2 regions of the Paenibacillus sp. GYB003 genome follow, and region 1 is predicted to be linked to the other one. Evidence: riboswitches for the same ligand, from Rfam matches in the RefSeq annotation. Region 1 holds a riboswitch; the other holds the start of a gene.
What was found. A riboswitch is a leader RNA that binds a small molecule or an ion and turns the genes downstream of it on or off. The one in region 1 is predicted to bind cyclic di-GMP.
Positions count from the first base shown of each region.

Region 2: another riboswitch for cyclic di-GMP. It lies ahead of PV407_RS20095 (pyridoxal phosphate-dependent aminotransferase); the one in region 1 lies ahead of PV407_RS26925 (cadherin-like beta sandwich domain-containing protein).

Region 1 is NZ_JARBDC010000085.1:18,648-26,418, forward strand. It holds gene PV407_RS26915 (cytochrome P450) at 1-211, shown strand, start outside; gene PV407_RS26920 (amidohydrolase) at 246-1,412, shown strand; cyclic di-GMP riboswitch class I at 1,551-1,643, shown strand; gene PV407_RS26925 (cadherin-like beta sandwich domain-containing protein) at 1,956-4,475, shown strand; gene PV407_RS26930 (hypothetical protein) at 4,956-5,294, shown strand; gene PV407_RS26935 (hypothetical protein) at 5,500-6,264, shown strand; gene PV407_RS26940 (phosphotransferase) at 6,288-6,581, shown strand; gene PV407_RS26945 (spore coat protein) at 7,111-7,599, shown strand; gene PV407_RS26950 (ATP-binding cassette domain-containing protein) at 7,722-7,771, shown strand, end outside.
Region 2 is NZ_JARBDC010000064.1:3,566-11,336, reverse strand. It holds gene PV407_RS20105 (LacI family DNA-binding transcriptional regulator) at 1-36, opposite strand, end outside; gene PV407_RS20100 (GNAT family N-acetyltransferase) at 163-690, opposite strand; cyclic di-GMP riboswitch class I at 848-942, shown strand; gene PV407_RS20095 (pyridoxal phosphate-dependent aminotransferase) at 1,266-2,609, shown strand; gene PV407_RS20090 (GTP cyclohydrolase II) at 2,714-3,472, shown strand; gene ribD (bifunctional diaminohydroxyphosphoribosylaminopyrimidine deaminase/5-amino-6-(5-phosphoribosylamino)uracil reductase RibD) at 3,487-4,677, shown strand; gene PV407_RS20080 (hypothetical protein) at 4,879-5,055, opposite strand; gene PV407_RS20075 (hypothetical protein) at 5,171-5,488, shown strand; gene ltrA (group II intron reverse transcriptase/maturase) at 5,609-7,000, opposite strand; gene PV407_RS20065 (MFS transporter) at 7,465-7,771, opposite strand, start outside.

The sequences.
Region 1 (7,771 bases):
CGATATTACCCGCGGCAAAAATCCCCATTTGTCGTTCGGACAAGGGGTCCACTTCTGCCTCGGCGCACCTCTGGCGCGGAGAGAGGGCGCGATTGCTTTGCAAACGCTTTTGGACAAGTACGAACGTCTGGAGCTGGTTGAGGGGCGTGTTGAATGGAAGCCGACTCCGGGGAGACGAAGCTTCGAGGAGCTTGTCGTTCATGTGAACTGATGTTTACAGCCACTGGAGAAAGGAGCTGCGTGACATGACCTTGAGCGCGAATTATTTCCGTGAGCAGTCCGTATCCTTGCAACCGAAGCTGGTTGCCATGCGGAGGGAGCTGCACCAATATCCCGAACTGTCGAACGAAGAATACGAGACGACGGCACGGATTCGAACCTGGCTGGAGGAAGCGTGCGTTCGGCTTCTCGACCTGAGGCTGCCTACCGGTGTATTGGCGGAGGTGAAGGGGGCGAGGCCGGGACCGACGATCCTGCTTCGCGCCGATATTGACGCGCTCCCCGTCGCGGAACAGACGGGCTTGCCGTTTGCCTCAAAGGTTCCCGGAAAGATGCACGCCTGCGGCCACGATTTTCATACGGCCGCAATCATCGGGGCGGCGGAGCTGCTGCAGGCGCGAGCGGACGAACTGCACGGTACCGTCCGCCTGTTGTTCCAGCCGGCGGAAGAGCTGGCTGTCGGCGCCCGCGCGGTCATCGAAGCGGGCGCCTTGGAAGGAGTCAGCGCGGTATTCGGGATGCACAATAACCCGGAACTTCCCGTGGGTACTGTAGGGATACGGACTGGGCCCATGACGGCGTCGGTCGATCGTTTCGATATCAGTGTCCAAGGCAAGGGCGGTCATGCGGGTGTGCCGGAGGCGGCCGTCGACCCGGTGGTGATCAGCAGTGCGATCGTCACCGCCCTCCAGACGTTGGTCAGCCGCAATGCCAGTCCGCACCATTCCGCCGTTGTCAGCGTGTGCAAGCTGCAGGCCGGTGCGGCTTGGAATATCATACCGGACACCGGGGTTCTGGAAGGCACGGTAAGAACGTTTCAGCCGGAGGCTAGGGCGCGAATTCCCGATCAGATGCGACGGATCGTCGAGGGTGTGGCCGAAGGATACGGGGCCGAGGCGTACTTGAAGTGGACGGCAATGATTCCCGCGGTGAACAACGATGCGCGAATGACCGGTATCATCCAAGCGGCGGCCGAAACGCAAGGACTCCGTATCGTAGAAGCGGTGCCTACGATGGGAGGCGAAGATTTCTCCCTGTACCAGGAGCGGGTGCCCGGCTGCTTCATTTGGATGGGAACGGGGGGGACCGAGCAGTGGCATCATCCGCGATTTACGTTGAACGAAGAAGCGCTGGCCGTCAGCGCTTCCTTGTTCGCGGTGACGGCCGTGCAGGCTTTGAGGTCGATCGGATGAGACCGGCCTCACCGACCTCGAAGTTTGTCAAATCCATTTTATTGTCAAGCAATATTTCGACAAAAATACCCTATTTTGGGTAAGTCGGCCGACTTATTTAAAAACAGTGTATATTTTGGTAGATTTATGCCGAACCGTTGAGAAAAAAGGCAAACCCGCTGAAAAGCGGGGACGCAAAGCTACAGGGGCTAAGGCGGACATGCATGTCCGCGATGCCAGCCAGTTGCCCGAAACGGCGGATGAACCTCCGTCTGTTTGCATGCGAATGCTGTCGGGCGGAGTTTTTTTGTTCGGCGGACATTGTTCGGGGAGGGAATGCCGTGAGCCGGAATCGGATTTACCCGGTACGGAAAGGAGGTGATTCGAATGAGGATTCGACACTAGAGACCGCCGGCGAAATGGCCGTACGGCACAGCCGGCATTTTGAAATCGAACAAGAGGGGAAGGAAATCGGAATAGATGGGGGAATCGGACCAATCGTTGACGAGTCTCGCCATTCACACCATACTCGATGCCATCATGCATTTAACAGGAGGTTTGTAAATGCTCACAGGTTCTAGACTGCGGCCGTTTCGGCCATTCGTTTCGGCTGTGCTCAGCGTGGCTTTGGTTGTTTCGGCATGGACCGGAACGATTCTTTTTCCGACTCCCGCCTCCGCGGCTTCCGCGCCGGTGACGAAGGTGTTTCAGGAAGGTCTTGACGGATACGCGGGCACGCAATGCAGTTATGTCAGCAAAGGTTTCCCCAATGATACCAATGAGACTAAGGGTCTCTCCATTGGCAAAAATGCATCCGGGACGACGGATATTCGGATTTTTTGTCAGTTCGATCTTTCGTCCATACCGCAGCATGCAACGATTGCGAGCGCCAGTTTTGAACTAACCAGAACTCCCTTTGGTGCAACGCCGGACGCGGCCGTACCCGTATCGGTCCATAAGGTCAATACGGCCTGGGATCAAGGTATAATTACGTGGAATAATTCGGTAACGACCGCGATTTATGATCCGACCCCCGTCAAGGTGCAGACAATCAACGCGATTGCACCCAGATCCGTGGCGACATTCGACATAACCCCCCTCGCTCGGCAATGGGTCGACAGAAGCGCGCCGAATTATGGAATCATGCTGCAGGTGGCGGAACTGCCTGTCGGTATAACGAACTGGTCTAGAGGGTTTAGTCATGAAGAGCTCACATTATATCCGGCTGATCGTCCCAAGCTGACGGTTACCTACACCATTCCTCCAACCGGCGTAGACGTAACGCCGACTACGTTATCGCTGGTACAAGGCGGAAGTACGGGACAGCTCAGCGCGACTGTGCTTCCCGATACGGCAACGAATAAAACCGTAACGTGGACGTCGTCCAATTCCGCCGTTGCGACGGTCGATGTCGGCGGGGTCGTCACGCCGATCGGCCCGGGCACGGCGACCATCACCGCGACGACGGAAGACGGGAACTATACGGATACGAGCACGGTAACCGTTAAGGCTCCGAATGTACCCGCTACGGGTGTGGACGTTACGCCGTCCACCCTATCGCTGATACAAGGCGGAAGCGCGGGACAGCTCAGCGCAACCGTGCTTCCCGATACGGCAACGAATAAAACCGTGACGTGGTCGTCGTCCAACACCGCCGTAGCGACGGTCGACGCCGTCGGGGTCGTCACGCCGATCGGCCCGGGCACGGCGACCATAACCGCGACGACAGAGGACGGGAACTATACGGATGCGAGTACGGTGACGGTTTCCAGCGCAAACCTGAGCAACCTTGTGCTATCGGAAGGTTTGCTGACGCCGACGTTCAACGGCGGAACGACGAATTATACGGTTGCGGTGTTGAACGGCGTGAACAGCCTGACGGTTACACCGTCCGTTTATGATCCGAATGCGACGGTGAAGGTGAACGGGAAACCGGTAACGAGCGGCACGGCGTCCGAGCCGATTCTGCTGAACGTTGGGGACAATAATGTGGTCGATGTAACGGTAACGGCACAAGACGGTACGACGACGAAAACGTACACGGTGACGGTGACTCGTGCGGCGGCGAGCAGCAACGCCGACTTGAACAATCTGACGTTGTCGGATGGCACTTTGGCGCCGGCATTCAATGGCGGAACAACGAGCTATTCGGCTACGGTAGCGAACAGCGTGTACAGCTTGACGGTTACGCCGACCACAGCGGACCCGAACGCGACGGTGACCGTCAATGGGACGCCGGTTGCGAGCGGCATGCCGTCGCAAGCCATTTCGCTGAATGTAGGGAACAATGAGGTCACGGTGACCGTCACGGCACAAGACGGCACGAAGAAGACATACACGATCGTGATTACCCGCAAGGCCGCGGCTCCGGCGCCGACCGACGATGGAGGCTCGGATTCCAGCGACAGCGACGGCAGCGGGGGCAGCAGCGGCGGAGGCGCATGGACGCCAACGGCTCCCGTCAACCCGACAAATCCTCCGGTAGATAAGCCGGATACGGACAAGCCGTCGGAACATTCGGGCGGGGCTGCATGTACGAAGCTTACCTGGTCGGATATCCAGAACCATTGGGCGAAAGCGGATATCGAATCGGCTTCGCAGCTGTGCGTGGTTCAGGGGCCTTCGAGCGACAAGTTTTTGCCGGACGACGAGGTGACGAGGCTGCAGTTCGCCTTGATGGTCGCACGGGCAATGAAGCTGCAGGCTGCGGGGAACGTCTCGAACCTGGAAGCTTTTGAAGATCGGCAGGACATCCCGGGCTGGGCAGCCGCCGAATTGACGGCGGCCGTCCAAGCGGGCATTATCGAAGGCTATGACGACAATACGTTGCGTCCGAACGAGAAGATCAGCCGGGCGGAAATGATCACCATGCTGATCCGGGGCTGGAACATGTCGGCTTCGTACGGGGCGACCACGTTCGCGGACGATGCGGACATTCCGGATTGGGCGAAAGGTTACGTTGCGAAAGCGGAGAAGGAAGGGATTATCGAAGGCCGCTCCAACAACCGTTTCGAGCCGTCCGGTACGGCCACTAGGGCGGAAGCCACCGTGGTGCTGGTCCGCATGCTGAGAGACAAGCCGTAAATCGGAGCCGCATCGGCTGCCATCACAACCGATGCCTCCGACTATGCATCCTGGCAAGCTGGACGAAGGGTTTTACGAACACGAAACAACCATTGCCGACTATTCCAGTCGTCGATGGTTGTTTTTTTGCGTAGGGTGGCATCTCGTCCCCCGCTTCGCTGCCGTTTCGCCACAACCAAAAGGTTCGGTTTGCGCAGCAATGGCGTCCGTATCGCTAAGCGCCAAAGCCGGGGCGGGTGGCGGGAAACGGCATATCGGCTCGTATGACCTGCGCTGCGTCGTCGGGAGTTGGAGCAGGGGCGAGCATGGGGCGGCGGCGGGACCGGACCTAAGTTCCAAGTGTCTAACGGACATGGCGGCCGCTATCGAGCCTCATTTCGGCTTATTTTGTTTCTAACGGACACAGGCGCACCTATTTGGCGAAAAACCCCTTTTTGGACGGCGGTTCGGAGCAAATAAGCGCAGTGGTGTCCGTTACGATTGGAAAACGGCCGATTTTCGCGAAATAAGCGCCGTGGCGTCCGTTACGTTTCGGAAGCAGCCTGGGGCGGCAATGTAATCGACCGGAACGGCAAGCTTGTATGGATCGATTGGGAGAGCGCAATCATCGCGCCCACGGTATGCGACTTGTTTTCGTACAAAGGTACGGAGTACGCCGCTTTTCGCCTAAATCTAAGCCAATGGCTTCACGATCTTTTGCATGAGAATTTCGGAGCCAGGCAAAAGCAAAACGATCCCGAAATGGTAGAGTTTCACTGTCCGGATCGCTGGGCGTCCATTGAAGCCGACATCGAGCAATTGTTCCGTAAAAAAACATGACGAACGGGCCGGATATTTCAGTAATAATCGTTCTCTACCGGTACCTTCACCGCATCCTCGAGTACGATGGAGTAGGTGATTAATAATCGGTTTACGAAGCCCGTAAAATACGGAGAATCCGCCGAATAGCTTTCCTATTTGACTCTCGGCCCGAATGCGGAAGAAGCATTGGGAATAACGCGGTAAAAGACTTGGAGGTTCAGCTATGCCGATTACCCGCGAAACGATTCTGAAAGAAATTGTGTCTGGTCTTGGCGGCGAAGAGTACATATTGGCCATTTGGCTGGAGGGAGCGGACGGCACAAACAGTTTGGACGAGTATTCCGACATCGATCTCGTTTGCTGCGCCAAGGAAGGATGCGTAGACGAGGCGATCGCGCGATTGGACGAATGTATGAGCGTTTTGGGACGAGTCGACATCGCCTATGAACAACCCGGCCGACCTAGCAATAACCGATATAAGGTATATCGCCTGGAGGATACGCCCGACTGTCCATTCATTGACGCGACAGTTCAAAGCGAGAGCGTGCCGGTTCCGTTCATTGCCGAGGACAAAACCGTCGTGCCGGTTGTATTGTTGGATAAGGCGGCTATTGTGAAGTATCGAACGATGGATCGCGCGTCCCTCCGTTCGCAACTGCATGCCCGATTGCTGCAAGCTCAGGGCCTCTACAGTCAAAGGAGTCGAGCGGTCAAGTATACGAAACGCGGGCTATTTTTGGAGTCGCTCATTTACTATCAGAAGTATGTATTGAACCCGCTTGTGGATGTGCTTCGCATCATCCATACTCCACTCCAAGCCGATTGTTTTCTGGTTCATGCGTCGCGGGATTTTCCCGCTGAAGTGGTGACGGCCTTGGAGCATCTGTATGGCGTAAAGACTGTGCAAGATATAGCCGAACGAATGGATTCGGCAGACGAATTATTTCATAAAGCTATGGCTGAGGCCGATGTCATGCTCTCGCAATAGTTCGGAGACGGGGGGTGTCGGCGATGACAAATCGTTCAGACTCGATGGTGCCGGGCGACGAGGTTTTGGACAAGTTCGGGATCCGACCGGTTGCCCCGCTCGGAGGGAGACTCAACCGGCATTGGCTCGTGAGTCGCAAGGACGAACTCCTTGTATTGCGCCTCTGGTCCGAGACGGCTCCGGTTGACGATATCGAGGATGAGGTGCGTCTGCTCCAAAGCATTGCAGCGCTGGGATGGCCTGTAGCAGCCGTCATTGAAGGGACGATCGAGCTGGAGGGGCGGACGTGGTGGCTGTTCCCCTATCTGGTCGCTTGACCCCGAGGATCGGGAGCTGCTCACGCCGATGTGGTGGGCGGGACTTATGGAGGGGGCCTGTCGGCACCTGAAGGAAGGGACTCGCAACGACGGCTGGATCGTCAAGAAATTGCTGGAGCGCTCTCCGTTGATGGGACCGGATGCCGTCGCATTTCGTTAAGTGCGGCTCCGATCGGAGAAAGCTTCGGTATAAGACGGGGCGCAATCATCGCTTGTCCCCGTGCATGTGCCGCTGTTTGGGCTGGGGAAGCCGTTTTCTCCGCTGTTGGAGACGGCTTCTTTTTTCGCAGATATGGAAAGGTTTAGCTTCGCCAAAGCGTTAAAGTGAAGTGGGGATTTCCGCCGGAGACGGTGTCCATAAACCGTGCCCCATTAATCCTGCACGGCCAACCGGAATCGAACGAACTGGAAAACCTCCGGTTCTGACGGTTTTTCTTAGTTTGCTTCGGGCAAAGTTGTAACCATACGGATCTGGGCGAATACATTGGTGGCATGGCATTCACACATTTTCAGGAGAGGACATCCGACAATGAGCGCTTACCGTCACCTGGCTTGGCATGAAACGTTAGACATGCATGAATTGGTCGCTTTTCAAACGATCGGATTAATAAAACTAAAGCGTTCCGTAAACGAAGTCGACGACCCTGCGTTGAAAAGCTTGTACATCGAAACGATCAAAGCGCTTGACGGCAATCTTCGCGAATTGCTCGCGTTTTACCCGCAAGCCCCTCACCCGCATATGACTCGCGATAAGGATGCGAAAGACCCCGAAACCGGATTTTTCGCAGGGGATCTTTTGGGAATGGCCAAAACGTTGGTAAGAAGCTATGCGATCGCCATTACGGAAACGGCTACCCCAAGGCTGAGGGAAGTTCTTCAAAAGCAGATTAACGGCGCGATCCAATTGCACGCCAATGTGTATTACTTCATGCTCCAGCGCAGTTACTATCCTTCGTATGACCTCGACCAACTGCTGGCAAACGATAAACGAAACGCTCTGCGGGCGCTGTCCATGTAAAAGCTTCCTCCCGCATGATTAGGAAGTCCTCGTCTTCGGCAGACGGGGATTTTGTTTCGAATGCGCGGGCGTTTTGCGAATATATTAGATAGCGGCTGCCGGTTGAACGGGGAGAAGGGGACATGACGATGACGGCTCGCTCCGATGCGGCTTCGATCGTCTTCGACGATGT
Region 2 (7,771 bases), on a different contig from region 1:
GCCTGCGGCTCTCGCAATATCTTTGATAGTAACCATCGTTTTCCAAGCCTCCGCAGCTTCTGTACAATTTCAAAATAGCACACGTTTGCGTAATAATCAATCCATTGCTTAATATAAAGGCATAAATATACTCACACGTTTGTTTGTATTTTCTCCTGCGCCTTATGGACCGATCCAAAACCGTTTGACGGCGCCGCCGTCCTCCTCCGTATATTCCGACTCGAATACGCCCCCGTTTTTCAATATCGTTTTTTCCGAGCCGACGTTGTTCCGGTCGCAGCAGACGAGAACGTCGGAAATGCCGAGTTCCCTCGCCTTTTGCAGCGCAAGCGCAAGCAGAGCGGTCGCGTACCCTTTCCGCCGCGCGGACGGACGAATGCCGTAGCCGATATGCCCGCCGCTGTTCAGCAGCTTCCGGTTCAGCCGATGGCGAATGTTCGTTACGCCCGCGACTTCGTTCCTCCCGTCGATCAGCCAGTACGTCGAATGCGGCACCCAATTCGGGTCGTCGAGCTTTTCCTCGCTGTCCTGCGAAAACAAATAGTCGAGCATCGCCGCGAAATCGGACGGGTCTCTTGCGATCACCCACGGCACCATCTTTTCCCCGCTCCCCAGCCATTCGTTATAAAACGATAGGTAAGCGTCGCGGTATTCGGCGGACGGCCTTACAAGTCGCAGCTCGTTTCCCATCGGACTTTTCCTCCCGAACGTAAATTTCAGTTCTTAACCATACCGGAGCAACGAAAATTATATTTTACAATAACTCTCAGAAATATAAAACACAAGACCTATCGATTCTCAATGGAAAACGTAGTATATTCTGAATAGATTGACAATTGAATACTTCGTACGATAATAGCAAACCCACTGAAAAGTGGCGACGCAAAGCTACAGGGGCTAAAGCGGGCCGATCTGCCGCCGCGATGCCAGCCAGCTGCCGAATACGACGGAAGCCTCCGTCTATCTTTCTATTTATGGATTTATTAAAGTGGACGGAGGCTTTTTGCGTTTTCTGCCAAGACATTGAAAGGGGGGATGCGCCGCTCGCGTTAAAAACGCCATAATACGGAGGAGGAACAAGCAGCCGGGAAAATCCGTTTTCCGGACAAGCCGCCAGGCGACGGCCTGGCCTAAAACAAGGGAGGGATATTCATATGAAAATTCATGCAAGCGTACAGCCGTCGCATCTTCGGAGCCATATCGCGGGAGCGGCCGATCATCTCGCCAACGAGTCTGACGAGCTTCGCAAATGTTCGCCGGAGCAAGTGCTTTACGACGAGTATGTCAAAGCGGGATCGCCTCACGGACCGGTTCTTTACGCCGTCAAAGGCGAGCATTGGAACGGCGTAAGTCCCCGCTTCCTGGAATTTCTCAACAAGTTTACCTTCACGCGCGAGATGATGGGATATGCCGAGTGCGGCTACGGAATTCAGCGGCATCGTACGTTCATGCGTAATCTGATTATCAGTGAACACGAGCTTGAAGACCGCCGGGCCGGCAATGGGCTTGACATCGATGTCGGATGCCTGGCGATGACCACGAGAATGGCGATGTACGATCTGGCCAAAATCGCGATCCGCCATTCCCGGGAGCTGCATCCCGGCAAAAAACCGGTCGCGCTTGTGCCTACTCCGTCGTGGGACTACAGGGGGATTTTCAAGGATGTCGGATTTGACATCGTCTATCTTCCGATTCGTCCCAAACACGGATGGCTCCCCGATCTGAACGAGTGGGACTCGGTCGTCCAGGAGCTCAGACAGCGCCGCGACGTCCATATCGGTATTGCGGTGAGCAATCCGCAGCACAACCCGACCGGAATGCAATGGCCGACGGATGCAACCGCCTATTTGCTCCGGCTTTGCGCGGAGGAATCGGGATATTTGCTGATCGACGACGCCTATTACAACGTCCACGACCCGCGTGTTCCGGTGGTCAACACCTTGAAAAGCGTATTGAATCTGTTTGACGAGAATGAAGGCGATAACCCTATCGTGCAATCCGGAATGTTCGAGAGATGGATGGCGACCCGACCTTTCGGCAAACAGTTCAGCTGCAACACGATGGGTGTCGCCGCGATTACAACTTCGCCCATGCTGCTGCGCCGGTTGGCCCGGGAGTCGTGGATAAACCGGTACCACTGCAACACTCACAACGCCGAAGTGATGTGCGCATGGCTTGCAACCCGGGAAGCCGCCGAATGGACATTGGAAACCGGGATGTTCTACACCCGCCAGAAGGAGCGCGTGCGACAAAAGCTGGTCGAGGCAATGGGCTGGCCGAACGAGAGCGTTTGCGTCGGTCCCTCGACCTCCTACATGCTATTCGAGGTGCCGAAAGTATATCAAGCGCTCGAAAACGGCATCGACCTGTTCCGCGACGACTTGTTTTATGCCACGGGTACGCTTTTATGCGCATCGCTCTTCAATCAGGCTGCGCCTGCGCCGTATGTGCGCCTTCATCTGGGCAGCCATTACGACGTGATCGACGAGTTTCTGCGGCGCTGGCAGGTCGCCGGCCTCCATTACTGCCAGTCCGATCGGTTTCCCGGCAAGGCGGCATTGTTCGAGCCGCTTCAAAAACAGGAATTCCGCCCGTTGGTCATGTCGTAGCTCTTAGTACCCCGGAACCGATTGCGGAGATATTCTCATATCCATGGAGGAGACGAAAATGGAACGCTTGCTTCCTTTTCCTTCATAAAGGAGCGGAACATTCAATGATGAAACGACTAGTCAGAAGCGTGTTGGCGGACAAGCTGACCATTCTTAGGGAACCGGGGCGCCCGGATATCGGCCTGGTCGGTCCGGTTCGACTTCCCGTTCAATTGGACGATCGGGAAATAATGTTCCAGTGGTACGCATGGTTAAAGATCGAGAAAAGCATGCTGCAAAAAGAAGATCTTCTCGCCGTGCTTCCCCAGATGAATCTCGCGTCCTATCAGCAATCCTCCGTATTAGTCTACGGCGATTTCGCCAACGCGGAGCAAACGCTCGTTCGGATGCACAGTATTTGCCATACGGGAGATATATTCGGCAGCAAGCGGTGCGATTGCGGCTTTCAATTGCGGCGTTCCATGTCCATGATGGTGAACAACGGAAGCGGTGCCCTGTTCTATCTGGCCGACCACGAAGGACGCGGAATTGGTTTATTCGCCAAATCTTTGACGTACGTGCTTCAAGAAGAAGGGTACGATACGGTGGAAGCCAATGTCGCACTAGGGTTTTCGGACGATCACCGCTCCTATGACGAAGCGATACGGGTGCTTCGCTACTTGCGGCCCAAGCCCGTGACCCTGATTACGAACAATCCTAAAAAATTGCAATCGTTGCAAGAACAAGGGCTGTCCACCAACGATCATTACCCGATTTGGGGAAAGCCGTCCAAATACAATAGACGTTATTTGGCAACCAAAATTGCCAAATCGGGCCATCTCCCCCCCGGCATACAGATGCAAAGCCTGGATCACGGATCGTGAGGGGGGTAACGGGAATGAAGACGGACGAGCCTTTTATGAAGATCGCACTCGATCTGGCGGCAACCTGCAAAGGAAAAACATCGCCGAATCCCGTTGTCGGCGCCGTTTTGGTCAAAGAAGGACAAATTGTCGGCACGGGAGTCCATCGAAAGGCGGGTGAACCCCACGCCGAGGTACACGCCTTCCGCATGGCCGGCGAGCATGCCAAAGACGCTACCTTGTATGTTACGCTGGAACCGTGCTCCCATTACGGGAAAACGCCGCCCTGCGCAGAGCTTATTTGCGGCTCTGGAGTCCGTCGCGTAGTTGCGGCCATGGAGGATCCGAATCCTCTTGTGGCCGGGCGCGGATTTCAAATATTGAGGCGGCATGGGATCGAAGTGGAGGTAGGGGTAATGAAGGCGGAGGCTGAACGGCTCAATGAACGTTTTGTGCTGAATATGACGCAACGGCGGCCGTTCATTATTTCCAAGGTGGCGATGACTCTCGACGGCAAACTGGCTGCGCAAACCGGTCATTCGCAATGGATAACGGGCGAGCAGGCGCGCTGTGAGGTCCATCGGTTGCGAAGCGAAGTCGACGCGATACTGGTCGGAATCGGAACGGTTTTGGCGGATAATCCCCGGCTCACCGCCCGATTGCCGGACAATCGGAAGCATCCCGTCCGCGTTATACTGGATTCGCACTTGCGGCTGCCCGTCAGCGCGCATGTGGCCGATTGCACCGAAGCGAAAACATGGGTCGCGGCGAAGGAAGGGGCCGATTCGGCCAAAGCGCACGAGTTAAGGCAGAGAGGGATCGAAATCCTGTTTGTTCCGGAAGGGCGGGACGGACTCGACCTTCGCGCTTTGGCAGACCTATTGTACGAAAAGGGGATCACCGATCTGTTGGTGGAAGGGGGAAGCGAAATAAACGGCTCTCTTCTTCGCGCCGGTCTGATAGACAAATGGGTGATCTACATCGCTCCGAAGCTTCTGGGAGGAAGGAATTCCCTGACTCCTTTCGGCGGTGCCGATGTCGAAAAAATGGATGACGCCTTGGACGTTCATATTCACTCCATCCGAAAGGCGGGAGATGATCTTTGCATAACCGCATATCCGGCAAACCGCTCTTCCCGTCATGAAGCCGTTTGTCATGATTCCGGGGACTTTGCCGGAATGAATGCGATGGAGCGGATCTTCCACGATCCAATCATGCAGCGTTAACGGATCCCGGAAAAGCAAGCACATTCTCCTCGGAGCAATGGGTTTGCTTTTCCTCTATACCGTGAGATGTGGGATCGGTGCAAGCGGCTGTGGAACGGGCCGAATCCGCACCTGTCCCCCAGCCTCTTGTCCGGGCATCGGGACCCCGTGGGGCATACCCAATGCGCAAAAAGACGCCTGGTCGTGGCGTCCACACTGAATTTACATTTGATTCAGCGCATTGCGGCACTCCTGAATGCACGCACCTAAATTATCGGCGGCATTTCCCAATACGATTTTTCCCGGACCGTCCGGAACCTGTGCCAAAGCATTGCGGAGATTCGTAAATGCTCGTTCGCACTCCCCAATACATTCGTTAATTTCATTTTTTGTTTTCATTTGCCCTCCTTCCTTCCCGCATTTAATGTTCCTGTAATCGAAATCCGTTATTCGCCCCGTTGGATGCAGAATCGTCTATGATCTGGATAACGGTTATGTGCTAAAAGTGGCCAGGATGAGGAAAGGCATACAGCGCAATCGAAACGAAGTCAACTTATACCACAGCGTCCCTTCCGAGCTGAAAAACCATCTTTGCAAAATCGCTGATTACGGAGAAGGCTGGGTCGTAATGAAGAAGATGGATCGAAAGGCTCCACGCAAGGATGAATATTATAAAAAAACGAAGGTCATGAGTGACAAGTTTCGTCAATACGGCGTGAAACTTTCCGATGTCATCTCACGGGACGGCATAAAACCGAAGATGGGGAACGTTCGTTTATCGGAGGAAAATGAGATCGTCATCATCGATTATGCCAACGCACGTATACGTTAAGGACAAGCAGCGGAGTTTCATTTGGGTATGTTTTCCCGGTAATCGAGTAGGAGGGGGCGGCTAACCCCCGTCCTCTCACAACACCTAGCATGCGGGTCCGCACTAGGCGTTTCCAAAAGGTTAACAAAGTTCCAGATAACGAGAAAGCAAACTTTTCAGCCCTTTCACTTCCCAATAGGGAGTTGGAAGGGCGTTATTTATGTTCCGGGACATTTCCCACGGACCTCGGCGAGAGTTGGCCATCATTCGGGCGGCCCACTCCGGAACGCCTAGCGCACGCAGTTCGCGGAGACGTGTACGTACCCGTTTCCATTGTTTCCATAGGCACATCCTGAGTCTTCTCCGAATCCACTGGTCGAAGGATTGGCAATGTTTCTTCGCCGAGGCTAGACGGAAATATCCTATCCAGCCCAGCATGTACTGGTTTAAGCGGCGGATCCGTTCTTCCATCGGAACAGGTTTGGTTCGGTTCGTCAGTTCCCGTATTTTCTCTTTGAAACGAGAAATCGTCTTCGGGGCCAGCCGAATCGTCGCCTGTTTGTTCGACAGGAAACTGAAGCCAAGGAACTTACGGTTCCATGGCCGATCCACGGCACTCTTGTCCCGGTTCACTTTCAGTTTCAGCTTTCCTTCCACAAAGCGAATCACCGATTCCATGACGCGTTCTCCGGCACGTTTGCTGGCGACAAAGATGTTGCTGTCGTCCGCGTAGCGGACAAACCGCAGTCCTCGTTTTGTCAATTCCTTATCCAGATCATCCAACAGGATGTTCCCCAGCAGCGGACTTAACGGACCGCCCTGCGGCGTTCCTTCCTCCGTTCGCCCCAGCGCTCCGTGCGACATGACTCCGGCATTCAGGTAGGAGCGGATCAGTTTAAGGACACGCTTGTCCTGTACTTTCCGCGCTACTCTCGCCATCAGCATGTCGTGGTTCACCCGGTCAAAGAACTTCTCCAGGTCCATATCCACGACCCACCTGAGGCCGCTCTGGATATACCTCTGCGCCTGCTTCACGGCATCGTGTGCCCGTTTTCCCGGGCGAAAGCCGTAGCTGTACCACGAGAAATGTGCGTCGAAAATCGGATTCATCACTTGCAGAAGAGCCTGCTGAAGAAATCGGTCCATCACCGTCGGGATGCCGAGCAGCCGCACGCCGCCTCCAGGTTTGGGGATTTCCACCCGTTTGACTGGCATGGGTCTGTAGGTTCCCATCAGGAGGTCGGTTTTCACCTGTTCCCAGTGGGTTTTCAAGTAAGCTTGTAGCTCGGCTACCGTTACACCGTCCACACCGGGTGCTCCTCCGTTTTGGACCACTCGCTTGTATGCGAGCCGAAGGTTTTCTCCTTCGAGCATCTTCTCTAGCAAGTCGTTCTTCACTTCGCGAGAGGAAGGGGCGACTTGTGCCGGTGAAGAACTCGGCGCTCCAGCATACCCTGACGGCTTCACCGCTTCTCTCTGCTGTGAGCTCTCTTGCGAGATATTCGGCTGTCTATGCTCTTCACGCGAACGCATCGGTTTCCTCTCTCCTTTCGGTTCGGCCCTTCCGGTTTCCGGCGTCCCGTACTTCCGTACTATGGCCTCTGCTGACTCCTGCAGATTCAGCGCGGCTTCTCAACCGCGGTTACGAAAACACTTCGCGTACCCTGCAGGCCTCCCCAGATAAGAACGTCATCTTTCTGCCCGCGACCACCCAAGTTTACAACGCCAGCCCTTGGCGGCTTTGGATTTTGTTGTGTATTGGCAACTCATCCGACTGACATTGCCTCAAATTGGGTTCGTGTACCTTGGCCCGTGCATTTGCCTCCGGCTTCCTTCAGATTCTGCCTCACGACAGACACCCTTGCCCTTAGCTAACGGTAGGCGCTCGCCAGCCCCCGTTCAGGACTTACACCCTAAAGATGACGCCCATGCTGGGCGTACAACAAGAAGGCGCAGCCGCTCGGGCTGCGCCTTTCGCATATAATATTCGATCCGGCTCAAGCCGCCGCCTGCCGGTCCTTCGGCAGCAGCACGGCGAGCAGGCCGAGCAGCGGCAAATAGGCGCACAGCTTCATCATGAAGGCGATGCTGGTCGCGTCGGCAACCCAGCCGAGCACGACCGAGCCGAGGCCGCCGAGGCCGAACGCGAGGCCGAAAAACAGCCCGGAGACGAGCCCGACGTTGCCCGGCAGCAGCTCCTGCGCGTACACGACGATGATCGAAAACGCCGACGACAGCACGAAGCCGGCGCAGACGCACAGCACGCCCGACCAGAACAGGCTGGCGTACGGCAGCAGGATGGAA